Regions from separate parts of the Kitasatospora sp. NPDC087271 genome, predicted to be linked through region 1. Evidence: riboswitches for the same ligand, from Rfam matches in the RefSeq annotation. Region 1 holds a riboswitch; each other region holds the start of a gene.

Evidence for each region. A riboswitch is a leader RNA that binds a small molecule or an ion and turns the genes downstream of it on or off. The one in region 1 is predicted to bind cobalamin.
Region 2: it holds a riboswitch for cobalamin, as region 1 does, so the genes downstream of both, ACIO9K_RS30275 (cobalamin biosynthesis protein) here and metE (5-methyltetrahydropteroyltriglutamate--homocysteine S-methyltransferase) in region 1, are expected to answer to the same signal.
Region 3: it holds a riboswitch for cobalamin, as region 1 does, so the genes downstream of both, ACIO9K_RS14870 (HoxN/HupN/NixA family nickel/cobalt transporter) here and metE (5-methyltetrahydropteroyltriglutamate--homocysteine S-methyltransferase) in region 1, are expected to answer to the same signal.
Region 4: it holds a riboswitch for cobalamin, as region 1 does, so the genes downstream of both, ACIO9K_RS19415 (ribonucleoside-diphosphate reductase subunit alpha) here and metE (5-methyltetrahydropteroyltriglutamate--homocysteine S-methyltransferase) in region 1, are expected to answer to the same signal.

What each region holds. Positions count from the first base shown of each region.
Region 1 covers NZ_JBIUYQ010000032.1:12,419-15,933, forward strand. Annotated here, with positions in the region: gene metE (5-methyltetrahydropteroyltriglutamate--homocysteine S-methyltransferase) at 1-1,682, opposite strand, end outside; cobalamin riboswitch at 1,847-2,069, opposite strand; gene ACIO9K_RS33740 (ECF transporter S component) at 2,099-2,980, opposite strand; gene ACIO9K_RS33745 (ABC transporter ATP-binding protein) at 2,977-3,515, opposite strand, start outside.
Region 2 covers NZ_JBIUYQ010000023.1:50,428-53,942, forward strand. Annotated here, with positions in the region: gene ACIO9K_RS30270 (cobyric acid synthase) at 1-875, opposite strand, end outside; gene ACIO9K_RS30275 (cobalamin biosynthesis protein) at 872-1,840, opposite strand; cobalamin riboswitch at 1,948-2,080, opposite strand; gene ACIO9K_RS30280 (alpha/beta hydrolase family protein) at 2,344-3,456, shown strand.
Region 3 covers NZ_JBIUYQ010000007.1:213,576-217,090, reverse strand. Annotated here, with positions in the region: gene rpmB (50S ribosomal protein L28) at 1-228, opposite strand, end outside; gene rpmG (50S ribosomal protein L33) at 354-518, shown strand; gene ACIO9K_RS14870 (HoxN/HupN/NixA family nickel/cobalt transporter) at 631-1,746, opposite strand; cobalamin riboswitch at 1,776-1,990, opposite strand; gene ACIO9K_RS14865 (metalloregulator ArsR/SmtB family transcription factor) at 2,072-2,455, shown strand; gene ACIO9K_RS14860 (DNA-formamidopyrimidine glycosylase family protein) at 2,521-3,330, opposite strand; gene ACIO9K_RS14855 (AAA family ATPase) at 3,411-3,515, opposite strand, start outside.
Region 4 covers NZ_JBIUYQ010000010.1:226,458-229,972, forward strand. Annotated here, with positions in the region: gene ACIO9K_RS19405 (glycoside hydrolase family 26 protein) at 1-295, opposite strand, end outside; gene ACIO9K_RS19410 (hypothetical protein) at 436-1,458, opposite strand; cobalamin riboswitch at 1,902-2,044, shown strand; gene ACIO9K_RS19415 (ribonucleoside-diphosphate reductase subunit alpha) at 2,211-3,515, shown strand, end outside.

The DNA of each region.
Region 1 (3,515 bases):
CGGTCGGTGAGGCCCTGCGCGTAGCCGAACCAGTCGACGGTCATCGGGTGCGGGCGGGAGATGTCCCCGGCCAGGACCGGCGGGCGCACGTACCGGGTGCCGTAGGACTGCACCCAGCCGTGCCGGGTGGCGAGGTAGCCGGTGAGCTGTTCGGCGAAGTACTGGACCATGTCGTTGCGCTCGGGCTCGCCGTGCACCAGGACGTCCAGTCCGGCCTTCTCCTGGAAGGCGATGACCTCCCGGACCTCCGCCTCGATGCGCTCCCGGTAGGCCGGGGCGTCGATCCGGCCCGCCGTGAGGTCGGCCCGCGCGACCCGCAGTTCGGAGGTCTGCGGGAACGAGCCGATCGTGGTGGTCGGCAGCAGCGGCAGGCCGAGCCGGGCGCGCTGGGCCTCGGCCCGCTGCGGGTAGGCCTGGGCGCGGCGGGTGTCGTCGGCGGTGACGGCGGCGGTACGGGCGCGCACCGCCGGATCGTGGGTGATCGGCGAGTTGGCGCGCGAGGCGAGGTCGGCGCGGTTGGCGGCCAGGTCGGCGGCGATCGCCCCCGTGCCCTCGCGCAGGCCCCGGGCCAGCAGCGCCACCTCCCTGGCCTTCTGCTTGGCGAAGGCGAGCCAGCGCAGGATCTGCGGGTCGACGTCGCGTTCGGCGGCGGCGTCCAACGGCACGTGCAGGAGGGAGCAGGACGGCGCGACGTCGACCCGCTCGGCGAGGCCCAGCAGGGTCGCCAGGGTGGCCAGCGACTTCTCCAGGTCGTTGATCCAGATGTTGCGCCCGTCGACCACCCCGGCGACCAGCCGCTTGCCGGGCAGCCCGCCGACGGCGGCCAGATCGTCCAGGTTCGCCGCGGCGGGCCCCGTGAAGTCCAGCGCCAGGCCCTCGACCGGGGCCTTGGCCAGCACCGGCAGGGCCTCACCCAGGCGGTCGAAGTAGCTCGCGACCAGCAGCTTCGGACGGTCCGCCAGGCCGCCCAGGTCACGGTAGGCGCGGGCGGCGGCGTTCAGCTCGGCCGGGGTGCGGTCCTGCACCAGCGCGGGCTCGTCCAGCTGCACCCACTCGGCGCCGGCCGCCTTCAGGTCCGCCAGCAGCTGCGCGTAGACGGGCAGCAGCCGGTCCAGCAGGGTGATCGGCTGGAAGTCGTCGGCGACACCGGGGGCGGGCTTGGCGAGCAGCAGGTAGGTGAGGGGGCCGACCAGCACGGGGCGTGCGGTGTGGCCGAGCGCCAGCGCCTCCCGGAACTCCCCGACGGCCTTGGCCGGGTCCGCGGTGAAGACGGTGTCCGGGCCGAGTTCGGGCACCAGGTAGTGGTAGTTGGTGTCGAACCACTTGGTCATCTCCAGCGGCGCGACCTCCTGGGTGCCGCGCGCCATGGCGAAGTAGCCGTCCAGCGCGTCCGCCTCGACGGCCGCCCGGTGGCGGGCCGGGATCGCGCCGACGGCGACCGTGGTGTCCAGTACGTGGTCGTAGAGCGAGAAGTCGCCGGTGGGCACTTCCGAGGCCCCGGCCTGGGCGAGCTGCGCCCAGTTCTCCCGGCGCAGGCCGACCGCCGCCTCCCGCAGGGCGTCGGCGGTGACCGTGCCCTTCCAGTAGCCCTCGATGGCCTTCTTCAGCTCCCGGCCCTGGCCCTGCCGGGGGTAGCCGTACACGGTGGCCCTGGTTGCCGCGGCTGCGGACTTCGTGGTCAAGGGACTCTCCTTCGCGAGTCTGGCTCCTCAAGTACCCGGGGACGGGACGAGAGCGCGAAGGGATGACGAACCGGGCGGCGGCTCACGTCGATGCACGTGCCGGACCCGCCTGGTATGGTCGCCGACCCGCCCGCGAGGTCACCGGGATATCCGCACGCGGAACGGTCCGCGGGCGGGCAACGGGCAGGTCTTCGGACTCGTGGGCGCACCGGGCCTGTCGGCGTCCGGTACCTACTGGCCATCGCTTCCCAGACCCGTCCCGGGTCCAGTGCGTATGACGGCGGTCGTTCCCACTCACCGCTGCGGGGCAGTCCCGGATTCCCACCGGGTTCCCTCTTGCGACGTCCTGCCTGGCGGGCAGGACGAACCAGCTGCGTCGCCAGCTTAGGGGCAAACCGCCGGGGCCGACGCGGAATTCACGGAAGCCGTCCGCATGGTGAGACTCCCTCGCCGCTCGCGGAGCCGTTCGTGGTGCTGCTGGCGGTGCCGTTCGTGGTGACTCGTCGACCGTCCGGGGCTTCGAAGCGCACCACGGGCTCGAAGTTGGCGCGGCGGGCCGCGCGGCGGAGGACGGTGAGGACGGCCGGGCCGACGACGAGCACGGCCGTGAAGGTGGTGACGGCCCGGCCGGTGTCCCAGCCGAGCGAGGTCGCGAGGTCGAAGAGCAGGTAGCGGTGCCACTGCTCGGTGAACGGCAGCCCCGGCAGGTAGGCGATGGAACTGTTCGGGTCGGTGGAGAACGGCCAGAAGGAGAGGTTGAGAAGGAAGCCGAAGAGGTACCCGGAGAAGGCCCCGTACGCCGCCAGCATCGCCACCTCCCAGCGCCGCCGCCGGGTTCTCGGCAGGAGCCCGGCGAGCATGCCGACGAACGCGCAGCCGAACATCTGGTACGGCATCCAGGGGCCGACGCCGCCGGTGAGCAGCGCGGAGGCGAACAGCGAGGTGCAGCCGAGGGTGAACCCGAAGCCCGGGCCGAAGACCCGGCCGGCCAGGACGAGGATGAAGAAGACCGTCTCCACTCCTGCGGTGCCGGCGCCGAGCGGGCGCAGCCCGGCGTTGACGGCGGACAGGACGCCGAGCATGGCGAGGGCCTTGGCGTCGATGCCGCCGGCCGCGATCTCCGCGATGACGACGGCGAGCACCAGGATCAGCAGGGCGCCGAAGATCAGCGGCGGGGCGTAGGAGGAGCCGAACTTTCCCGGGGCGACGACGAACGGCCAGGTGAAGGCGACCAAGCCGATGAAGGCGGCCAGGGCCGCGACGACGCGGGCCCGGCCGGGGATCCGGACGGCGCTCACCGGGCGGTCTCGGCGGGCGCCAGGGCCTCGGCCACCTGCCGGGTAGTCAGGTAGGGCAGCGGGGCGAGGATCTTGGCGGTCTGGGGGGCGAAGGTGGGCGAGGCGACGATGACCTCGGCGGTGGGGCCGTCGGCGACGATCTCGCCCTCGGCCATCACCACCACCCGGTCGGCGGTGGCGGCGACGAACTCGACGTCGTGGGTGGAGACGACGACCGTACGGCCTTCGGCGGCGAGGGCGTCCACGATGCCGGTGAGCGCCTCCTTCGCGTGGTAGTCGAGCCCTCGGGTGGGTTCGTCCAGCAGCACCACCCTTGGTGCGGCGGCCAGTTGGATCGCCAGGACCAGGGACAGCTTCTGGCCCTCGGAGAGGTCCCGGGGGTGGGTGCCGTCGGGGATCCCGGGGGCGAGCCGGTCGAGGATCTGCCGCGCGGTCGGGCCGGCCGTGGTCCGGCCTGCTGCGGTCGGGCCGGCGGCGCCACGGGCCTCCAGGTCGCTCTGGGCGAGTTCCTGGGCGACCGTCTCCAGGTACAGCA
Region 2 (3,515 bases), on a different contig from region 1:
TCCGGCCGGGTCACCCAGCGCACCAGCACGCCGGGCTCCTGCGCCAGCGCGTCCAGGTCGGTGAAGTTCGACAGCCGGGGGAAGCGCACCACGGCCACCCGCAGCACGTCCGCCCCGAGCGGGCCGCGGCCGTCCACCCGGTCCACCACCGTGGACAGGTCCAGCGAGTCCTCGGCGTCCAGCCACAGGCCCGGCAGCATCGGCAGGGTGCCCAGCACCGGACGGCCGGTCAGCCCGTGCAGCATGTCCAGGCCGGGCGCCAGCAGCCGCGCGTCGCCGCGGAACTTGTTGACGAACCAGCCCGCCACGTGCCGCTGGTCCTCCGCCGACAGCAGTGCCAGCGTGCCGTACATCGCCGCGAAGACGCCGCCGCGGTCGATGTCCCCGACCACCACCACCGGCAGCCCGGCGGCCGTCGCCAGGCCCATGTTGGCGATGTCCCGGTCCCGCAGGTTGATCTCGGCGGGCGAACCGGCGCCCTCGCAGACCACCACCTCGTAGCGGCGGCGCAGATCCGCCAGGCACTCCAGCGACCGTTCCAGCAGGACGGGCTTGCGTTCGCGGTAGTCCAGCGCGCCCACCTCGGCGACCGGCCGGCCCAGCAGCACCACCTGGCTGCGGCCGTCCGCCCCCGGCTTCAGCAGCACCGGGTTCATCGCCGCCTCCGGCTCCACCCTGGCCGCCTGCGCCTGCATCGCCTGCGCCCGGCCGATCTCGGCGCCGTCGGCGGTGACGAAGGAGTTCAGCGACATGTTCTGCGCCTTGAACGGCGCGACCCGCACCCCCTGCCGGGCCAGCCAGCGGCAGATGCCCGCGGTCACCACGCTCTTGCCCGCGTCCGAGGTCGTCCCGGCGACCAGCAGTGCGTTGCTCATGCCCTTCCCCTCCACCGTGTCGTCAGCAAGCGCAGCGCGACGTGCCCCGCGACCGTCGTACCCAGGGCCAGCGCGCCCACCCGCCGGGAGAGCACGCAGGCCCGCTCGATGTCGTCCACCGTCACCGGCCGCAACTCCGCGCCCAGCACCGGCCGGTGTTCCACCCGCTCCCCGTACTGGAGGGTCCCGCCCAGCCGGACGCCCACCGCGCCCGCGAAGGCCGCCTCCGCCTGGCCCGCGTTCGGGCTCGGGTGCGCCGAACCGTCCCGCCGCCAGACCCGCCAGGCCGTTTTCGGCTGCGGCGCGGCGGCCACCGTGAGCAGAGCCGTCAGCCGGGCGCCCGGCCAGCCCGCCACGTCGTCCAGCCGCGCCGAGGCCCAGCCGAACCGGGCGTACCGCGGCGAGCGGTGGCCGACCATCGCGTCCAGCGTGTTCACCGCGCGGAACGCCAGCAGTCCCGGGGTGCCCGCCAGCGTGCCCCAGACCAGCGCGTTCACCACGGCGTCCGCCGTGTTCTCGGCCACCGACTCGACCACCGCGCGGGCGATCTGAGGCCCGTCCAGCGCGCTCGGGTCCCGCCCGCACAGGTGCGGCAGCCGCTCCCGCGCGGCCGCCAGGTCGCCCGTGGCCAGCGACCGGCCGATGGTGCGCGCCTCCCGGGTCAGCGAGGTGCCGCCCAGCACCGTCCAGGTCGCGGCGGCCGCCAGCGCGGCCCGGCCCAGCGGACGCCGGCCCACCGTACGCTCCAGGGCCACCGCGCCGGCCGCGACCGCGCCCACGCACAGCGCCGTGTACCCGGCGCCGGCCACCCGGTCGTCCTGCCACACCCGCCGCTCCAGCCGGGTCGCCGCACCGCCGAAGACGGCCACCGGGTGGCCGCGCCGGGGGTCGGCGAAGCGGGCGTCCGCGGCGAAGCCCGCGGCGGCGCCGAGCGCGAACGCGGCGGCGCGGGTCAGCGGGCGCACGGCGGGTTCGGCGGAAGGCCGCGTGGGGTCCGGCGGGGCGGGGCAGCCTGCATCGCGTGCGTGTCCTCACTCAGGGTCCGCGCCCTGGATCGACGTACCGGGGGCGAGAGTCTCCTGGCTTCCGGGTCGGACGCACCCCCGGGCCTTCCAGCGGCTTCTGACGGTCCGCCGTGGCAATGTTCCGAGCGTGCTCCCCGGTGACAGTGGCGGGACCGCGCCGGACTCGCACCGGCTTCCTCTGCATGCCTCCGTTTGGCCCCAGGATCCCATCACGCGGCCGAACCGGGAGTCAACCGAGGTCACGGAGGGGTTGGTCACACCTCGGAGCCCCGTCGCCACCTCCGATCCGCCCGCCCCGCCCTGCCTGACGCCCGCCCAGCCCGAGGCCCCGCCGTGCCCCGGACGGCCCAGCCCGGTGGCCGCCCGCGCGGCCCCCCGGTGAACTGGTGCCCGGACACCGCCCGGACACCGTCCGGTCCAAGACCAGCAGAGCGGGGAGCGATATGCGTTGGGGAACCGCGGCCGTCGTGGCGGCCGCCGTCGTCGGCGCCGGGGCCGCCGTCCTGGTGATCGGCCGCCGGGCCTCCGAACGGCTGGTCCACCCGGCGAGCGCCGCCCGGGAGTCCGGCCCCGTCCTGGTGCGGAGCCTCGCCGCGGGCCGGATCACCTTCAACCGCCGCCCCGAGAGCCTGCGCCCCGGCCGCTGGGCCGTGGAATGGGACGACCACGGCCACGCCGTCGTCGAGGACGTCCTGCACAGCGACGAGAACGGCGTCACCCGCCGCCTCGTCCGCGCGGACCGGGGCACCCTCACCCCCGGCACCGAGGTCCGCTTCACCCCCCGCGTCCACCTCGGCGACCCCACCGAGGCGCTCGGCCTCCCCTTCACCGACACCGCCGCCGACGGCGAACTCGGCGCCCTCCCCGCCTGGCGCCTCGACGGCAAACGCGGCACCTGGGTGATCCTCGTCCACGGCCCCGGCGCCGACCGGCAGCAGACCCTCCCGGTCCTCCCCGTCCTCGACCGCCTGGCCCTGCCCGCCCTCGCCGTCACCTACCGCGGTGACCAGGGCGCCCCGGCCTCGCCGGACGGGCTCGGCCACTTCGGCGAGACCGAGTGGCGCGACGTCGAGTCGGCGGTACGGCTCGCCCTCGACAGCGGCGCCGGCCGGGTCATCCTGTACGGCTGGTCCCTCGGAGCCACCATGGCCCTCCAGACGGCCTCCCGCTCCGCCTGGGCCCATGCCATCAGCGGCCTCGTCCTGGACTCGCCGGTCCTCGACCTGCCCGCCACCGCCCGCCGCGGCGCCGCCCGGGCCGGCTACACCGGCGCCGCCGCCGAGCTCGGCGCACTCGCCGCCGAGGGCCGCACCGGCGTCGACCTCGCCGACTTCAGCCGCATCGCCGAGGGCGCCGACCTGCGCGTCCCCACCCTCGTCCTGCACAGCCCCGACGACCAGGTCGCCCCCTTCCGCGCCGCCGAGCGCCTCGCCGCCGCCCGCCCCGGTGTGGTCAGCCTCCGCCCTTTCCCGGGCGCCGACCACGCCACCCTCTGGAACTCCGCCCCCACCCACTACACCGAACTCCTCCGCCGCTGGCTCACCCCCCTTCTCTGAACCCAGCCCCCCCCCGCGCGAGAAGTCACACCCGCGGGGCCTCCGTACGGAACCCGGAC
Region 3 (3,515 bases), on a different contig from region 1:
CCCCCCTCGGGCGCGGATGCGGGCGACGGCGGCCTCGATGCCGATCGTGTCGATGGTGCGGATGCCCTTGGCGCTGAGGGTGAGCCGGACGTACCGGCCCTCACCGGGCAGCCAGTAGCGCTTGTGCTGGATGTTGGGGTCGAAGCGGCGGCGGGTGCGGCGGTGCGAGTGCGAGATCGCGTTGCCGAATCCGGGCCGGCGGCCGGTGAGTTGGCAGTGGGCGGACATGGGTGCTCCCTGACGTCCGGGAATGGGCGGGACGGAGCTCACGTTACACCAGATGAAAATGACTTCCATTTCGGTGTACGGTTTCGCCCCAGCCCCGAACACCCCGCCAACCCGGGAGGACACCCATGGCCCGCAGCGAACTGCGCCCCGTCATCAAGCTCCGCTCCACCGCCGGCACCGGCTACACGTACGTGACCCGCAAGAACCGCCGCAACGACCCTGACCGGATGATCCTGCGCAAGTACGACCCGGTCGCGCGCCGGCACGTCGACTTCCGCGAAGAGCGCTGAACCCCGCCCGCCCGACGACCGGCACCGACCCGCAGCGACGAAACGGCGCCTCCCCCGGGATCCCGGGGGAGGCGCCGTCGCTGCTCGCTGCCGTCGCTGATCGCAGCCGTCGCTACTCGGCGGCCACCCAGCGCTTCTCCACCCGGGCCAGCTTCCAGTAGGCGATCGCCGCGGCCCAGACCACCACGAACAGCCCGGCGATCGCGTAGCCGACGTTGTCCAGCGAGATGCCCGCGATCCAGCCGGTGACCGGGTCGGTCAGATCGAGCTTCTCGTGCAGCACGCCGACCAGTTCGATGGTGCCGATGACGAAGGCCACCGCGATCGACAGCCCGGTGATCGTCAGGTTGTAGTACACCTTCCGGACCGGGTTCGCGAAGGCCCACTGGTACGCGAAGTTCATGAACGTCCCGTCCAGGGTGTCGAACAGGCTCATCCCGGCCGCGAACAGCAGCGGCAGGCAGACGATCGCGTACCAGGGCAGCCCGGCCGCCGCGCCCGACCCGGCCATCACCATCAGGGTGACCTCGGTCGCGGTGTCGAAGCCCAGCCCCAGCACCATGCCCACCGGGAACATCTGCCCGGGCCGGGTGATCGACCGGGTCGCCCGGTTCAGCACCCGGGCCATGAAGCCGCGCGAGTTGAGGTGCTCCTCCAGCTGCGCCTCGTCGTACGACCCGGCCCGCATCGCCCGGAACACCTTGAGTATGCCGAGCAGCGCGGCCAGGTTGAGCGCGCCGATCAGGTAGAGGAACGCGCCGGAGGCCGTCGTGCCGACCATCCCGAGCCACTTGTGGGTGGCCGAGTCGTCGTCCATCAGCGTGCTGGCCAGCTGCGCGCCGCCCGCCACCAGGGCGGCCATCAGCACCACCATCGAGGAGTGCCCGAGGGCGAACCAGAAGCCGACCGAGACCGGCCGCTTGCCGTCCGCCATCAGCTTGCGGGTGGTGTTGTCGATCACCGCGATGTGGTCGGCGTCGAAGGCGTGCCGCATGCCGAGGGTGTACGCGGTGATCCCGAGGCCCACCCCGAAGACCTGGGTGCCGACCGCGTAGTTGTGGGGCGCGACCAGGAAGACGAGCGTCCCGAAGGCCACCACGTGCATGGCCAGGATCACCCCCATCAGCCCGGCCGTGCGGACGGTGTCCTCGCGCTTCCAGCGGAACGTGGGCAGCACGGACGGTGTCGCCGGCGCCTCGGCGGCGGCGGCGGTTTCGGGCAGGGTCATTCGGGTCACGCTCCAGCACCTCGTGGAAACACTTCGTGAGATGCCGTGGCCGGTCTCCTGGCTTACGGGGGTCCCGTACCCGCCTTCCCAGGTGCGCGAGGCTCCCAGTGGCGTCGTGGGTACGGACGTCTCTCCATCGTCGACGATCACGATGGCCCGATCACAGTGGCGAGGGCCGCTCCGGACTGGGACCCCTGAGGATCCGTCACCGGTCTTCCCGAGCACCACGGCGGGGAACACCGTAGGGGCCAGGACCCACCCTTGCAAGGCTGCGCACCTGCGCAGGTGTCCAGGATCACAGGCCCCCTCCTGCAACAATGTGCGCATGCATCTCGTACCGGCCGACCGCGCGGGCCACCGCACCATCGACGGACACCGGGTCTGCGAGGCCATCGCCGCGATCGGCGACCCCGCGCACGTCCGCACCTGGGCCGAGCGGTTCTCCCTGCTCGCCGACCCCGGGCGGCTCGCCCTCCTGCTCGCCCTCCACCGGGCCGGCCCGCTCGCCGTCTCCGACCTCGCCGTCGCCACCGGCATGCGCGACCCCGCCGTGTCCCAGGCCCTGCGGCTGCTCCGCACCGCGGGCGTGGTCACCGGAGACAAGGACGGGCGGGTCGTGCGCTACCGGCTCGTGGACGAGGCCCTGCGCCCCCTCCTCGACGCGTGCGCCGCCGCCGAACACCACGAGCCCAACACGGCCGTCGGCTGACCGGCTCCCCCCCCCCCCCCCCGGAGGACGCGCCGGGGCCCGGCCGGAGCAACCCTCGAACGCGGTCAGGCCGCCTGGCAGGCGGGGCACCAGAAGAGGTTGCGCGCGGCGTGCTGCTCCGTCCGGACGTCGGTGCCGCAGACCAGGCAGGGCATCGCGGCCCGCCGGTAGACGTACACCTCGCCGCCGTGGTCGTCGACGCGCGGCGGGCGGCCCATCGCCTCGGGGGTGTGCTCGGGGCGGACGGTGTCGATCCGGCCCGCGCCGACGCCCTCGTGCATCAGGGCGACCAGGTCGGCCCAGATCGCGTCCCACTCGCCCCGGGTGAGGTCGCGGCCGGCGCGGTGCGGGTTGATCCCGTGGCGGAACAGCACCTCGGCCCGGTAGACGTTGCCCACCCCGGCCAGCACCTTCTGGTCCATCAGCAGCGCGGCGACGGTCGTCCGGCTGGCCGATATCCGGCGCCAGGCGGCCTGCGGGTCGGCGTCGGCGCGCAGCGGGTCGGGGCCCAGCCGGGCCGCGACGGCGGCCTTCTCCGCGCCGGTGACCAGCGCGCAGGTGTTGGGGCCGCGCAGGTCTGCGTAGCCGTCGTCGTTGGCCAGCCGCAGCCGGACCAGGCCGACCGGCTCGGGCGCGGGCCCGGTGCCGAAGGCGAAGCCGCCGTAGAGGCCGAGGTGGACGTGCACCCAGGCGCCCTCCTCGAAGCCGAGGAACAGGTGCTTGCCGACGGCTTCGGCCGCGGTGAGCAGCTGCCCGTCGATGGCCTTGGCCTCGTCGGCGAACCGGCCCTGCGGGCTGGACACCTCGACCGGGCGGCCGCCGAAGGCCTTCCGGTTCTCGGCGGCGAGGCGGTGGATGATGTGGCCTTCCGGCACGGGCGTCAGCTCCCCCGGGGTGGTTCGACAGGACCCGCACATCATCGCAGCCGGCACCGACACCGCCGGATCGTCGCAGGTCAGCGCACCGGCATGCCCATCAGCCGGGCCAGGATGACGCGGTCCAGCTCGGCGGCGGTGCCGGCCACGTCCAGGTACGAGTTGTCGATGATCGGCAGCCCGGA
Region 4 (3,515 bases), on a different contig from region 1:
GGCCGATGACCGTCCCGCCGCTCTGCCCGGTGCGGGCCCGGCCCTCCAGGTCGGCGAGCAGCTGCTGGACGGCCCGGGCGTTCGGCGAGGCCTGCGGATCCCGGGCGAGCAGGTCCCGGCCGACCTCCGGCGGCAGGGTGCGGCCGGGGAGGCCGACCGTCACCGGGACGCGGGCGGGCCGTTCGCCGTCGGCCCGGCCGTCACGCTGCAACAGCGCCACGGCGCCCGCGGCGACCACGACCCCGGCCGCGGCCAGGACGGCGGGCTTGCCGCGCAGGGCTCTGGGCAGGGCCACGGACCGCTCCTCCGGTTGCTCGCCGGCACCGGCCCAGGCGGACACAACCGGAACACTCGTGCGAATGACTGCCCCGAGAGCCTGCCACACTCCCCCGGCACCGGCGAGCGAACCCGCCGGGGCCGGGGTGTCACGGCGGATCAGCCGGCCGCGGCGGCCCCCGACGCACCCGGCGCACCCGGCGCGGCCGCGGACGCGGCCTTGGCGCGCTGGAGCAGCTGGCCCTTCACGTGCTCGCCGAAGCCGGCGGCCGCCGCGGTGGCGGCGGCGTCGGCGGTGTCGCCGCCCTTCGCCGAGCCCTCGACCGTGAAGTAGGCGTACCGGCCCAGGGTGTTGTGCGTGTTGGTGCAGCCCGGAGTGGCGCAGAAGGCCGGCGCGCCCGGCGCGACGGCGCCCTTGAGGTGGCCGGTGTAGCTCTTCATCGAGGTCTCGGCCTGGATCTTGTGGTCGAAGACCGCGACGCCGACGGTCACCGCGCTGTCGCCGGAGACGTAGGTCGCCCGGAGCACCTTCTGGCAGCCCTGGTCACCGAGGACCTTGCCGAGCCCGCCGGTCGTCGAGTTCCCGTCCCAGCAGGGCGAGTCCAGCGAGACGAAGGTCCGGTTCCAGGTGGCGCCGTTGACCGTCACCTGGAGCGCGGAGAACAGTGCCCCCGCGTCCTGCGGCGCCGGGTCGGTGGCGGCCTCCCAGATCGGCTTCGACGGGTCGTCCGGCGCGCCGCCCGGGGTGCCGGACGGGTTCCCGCCCGGGGTCGCGGCGGCACTCGGCGCGGCACCCGATGCGGCGGAGGACGGCCGGTTGGAGGCCGAGGCGATCGGCCCGGCGACCGGCTTGTCGCCGCCGCCCTTCGTCAGCAGCACCGCCCCGCCCGCGATCAGGCCGCCGACCAGGACGACCGCGACCGCCACGCCGAGGGCCCGCAGCCGGCGGCGGCGCTTGCCGTCCGCCGCGTTGCGGTCGGCCAGCGCCTCCCAGTTCGGCTCGGCGCGCTGCGGCGCCTGGGGCTGCGGGTACGACTGCGGATGCGGCTGGGGGTGTGCCTGGGGGTTCGGCTGGGGGTGCGGCTGCCACTGCGGCGGCAGCTGCTGCCCTGGCGGTCCCGGCTGCGGCAGCGGAGGCTGCCCCGGCGGACCGGGCTGCGCCACCGGCTGCGCGGGCGGCACCGGAGGCCCGTACGAGGCCGGCGGCGGCCCGAAGCCCCCGCTCGGCGGCAACACCGGACCGGGCACCACCGGCGGCTGCTGACCGTGCGCGTCCCCCGGCCCGGGGGGAGGCGTTCCCTGCGGACCCTGCCCGGGTGCGCCAGTTCCGTCGCTCACGCGCCCCCTCGCTTCGCTCGATGATCGCTTCGCGAAACGCGCCCCTCGGCGCTTCGCTCGCTCATGCGCCCAGATCGTAGGGCATGCCCGCGGCAACCGGTCCGCCTGGTGACCGTTCCGTATCGAAACCAGGACGCCGGGGCCCGGAATCAAGGCGCCGGGAGCCCGGAATCAGGGCGCCGGGAGCCCGGATCCGAGGCGCCCCAAGGCCACGACCCGCCCCCTCCCGGCACCCCCGGTCATCGCTCCGACACACCGCGCCGTACTACATGTGGGGTCGCATCAGAGAGACACCACTAGATGTATGCTCAATCCTGCTGTCGATGCAGGGGAACCCGGTGCGAATCCGGGACTGCCCCGCAGCGGTGAGCGGGCGGCTCCAGTAGCCGCCCCGCGAGTCCGAGTACCTGCCGACGGTGTGCGCACGGGCCCTCCCGCAGAGGCCGCGCCAGCACGAGAACTACCTTCCGGGCCTCGCGGGCGGGCCGGGGACGCCACCGTCGCGCGACGCTTCCTGCGTACGTGCCGTGCTCCCCTGCCCCGAACGGCCCGGTACCCCCGATCACCGCCGCCGATCGCCGCCAGGAGAGAGCGCCTTGACCACCGCTGCCTCAGCCACCCTGCCCGCCCAGGGCACCGGCCCCGCCCCCACCGACCCGACGGTCTCCGACCCCGGCGGCGCGCTCCTTCGGCTGCTCACCGACCGCAGCGTCGATCTCCCCCAGGTGGACCCCGGCCATGTCGCCGCCGCCGCGCTGCGCGGCCGCCACGCCGGCTCGGACTTCGCCGAGCTGCGCGGGCTGGCCGTGGACGCCGCCGCGTCGATGATCGCCGAGGACCCCCAGTACTCGAAGCTGGCCGCCCGGCTGCTCGCCCTGGAGATCGTCGACGAGGCGAACAGCCAGGGCTCGCGCTCCTTCGCCGCCTCGATCGCCGTCGGCCACGCCGAGGGCCTGATCGGCGACACCACCGCCGCCTTCGTCACCAAGCACGCCGCCGCCCTGGACGCGCTGATCGACGCGCACGGCGACGACCGCTTCGAGTACTTCGGCCTGCGCACCGTGCAGTCCCGCTACCTGCTGCGCCACCCGATCACCCGCAAGGTCATCGAGACCCCGCAGCACTTCCTGCTCCGCGTCGCCTGCGGCCTGGCGGTCGGCGACAGCGAGCAGTCGGTGCGGGAGGTCGCCGAGCTGTACGGCCTGATGAGCCGGCTGGAGTACCTGACCTCCTCGCCGACCCTGTTCAACTCCGGCACCCGGCACCCGCAGATGTCGAGCTGCTACCTGCTCGACTCCCCGCTGGACAACCTGGACTCGATCTACAACCGCTACGCGCAGATCGCCCGGCTGTCCAAGCACGCCGGCGGCATCGGCCTGTCCTACTCGCGCATCCGCTCGCGCGGCAGCCTGATCCGCGGCACCAACGGCAAGTCCAACGGCATCGTCCCGTTCCTGCGCACCCTCGACTCCTCGGTCGCCGCCGTCAACCAGGGCGGCCGCCGCAAGGGCGCGGCCTGCGTCTACCTGGAGACCTGGCACGCCGACGTCGAGGAGTTCCTGGAGCTCCGCGACAACACCGGCGAGGAGGCGCGGCGCACCCACAACCTCAACCTGGCTCACTGGATCCCGGACGAGTTCATGCGCCGGGTCAACGCCAACGAGGACTGGTCGCTGTTCTCCCCCGCCGACGTGCCCGAGCTCGTCGACCTGTGGGGCTCCGACTTCGACGAGGCCTACCGCAAGGCCGAGCTGGCCGGCAAGGCCGTGCGCACCATCCCCGCGCAGACCCTGTACGCCCGGATGATGCGCACCCTGGCGCAGACCGGCAACGGCTGGATGACCTTCAAGGACGCCTCCAACCGCGCCGCCAACCAGACCGCGCTGCCCGGCCGCACGGTG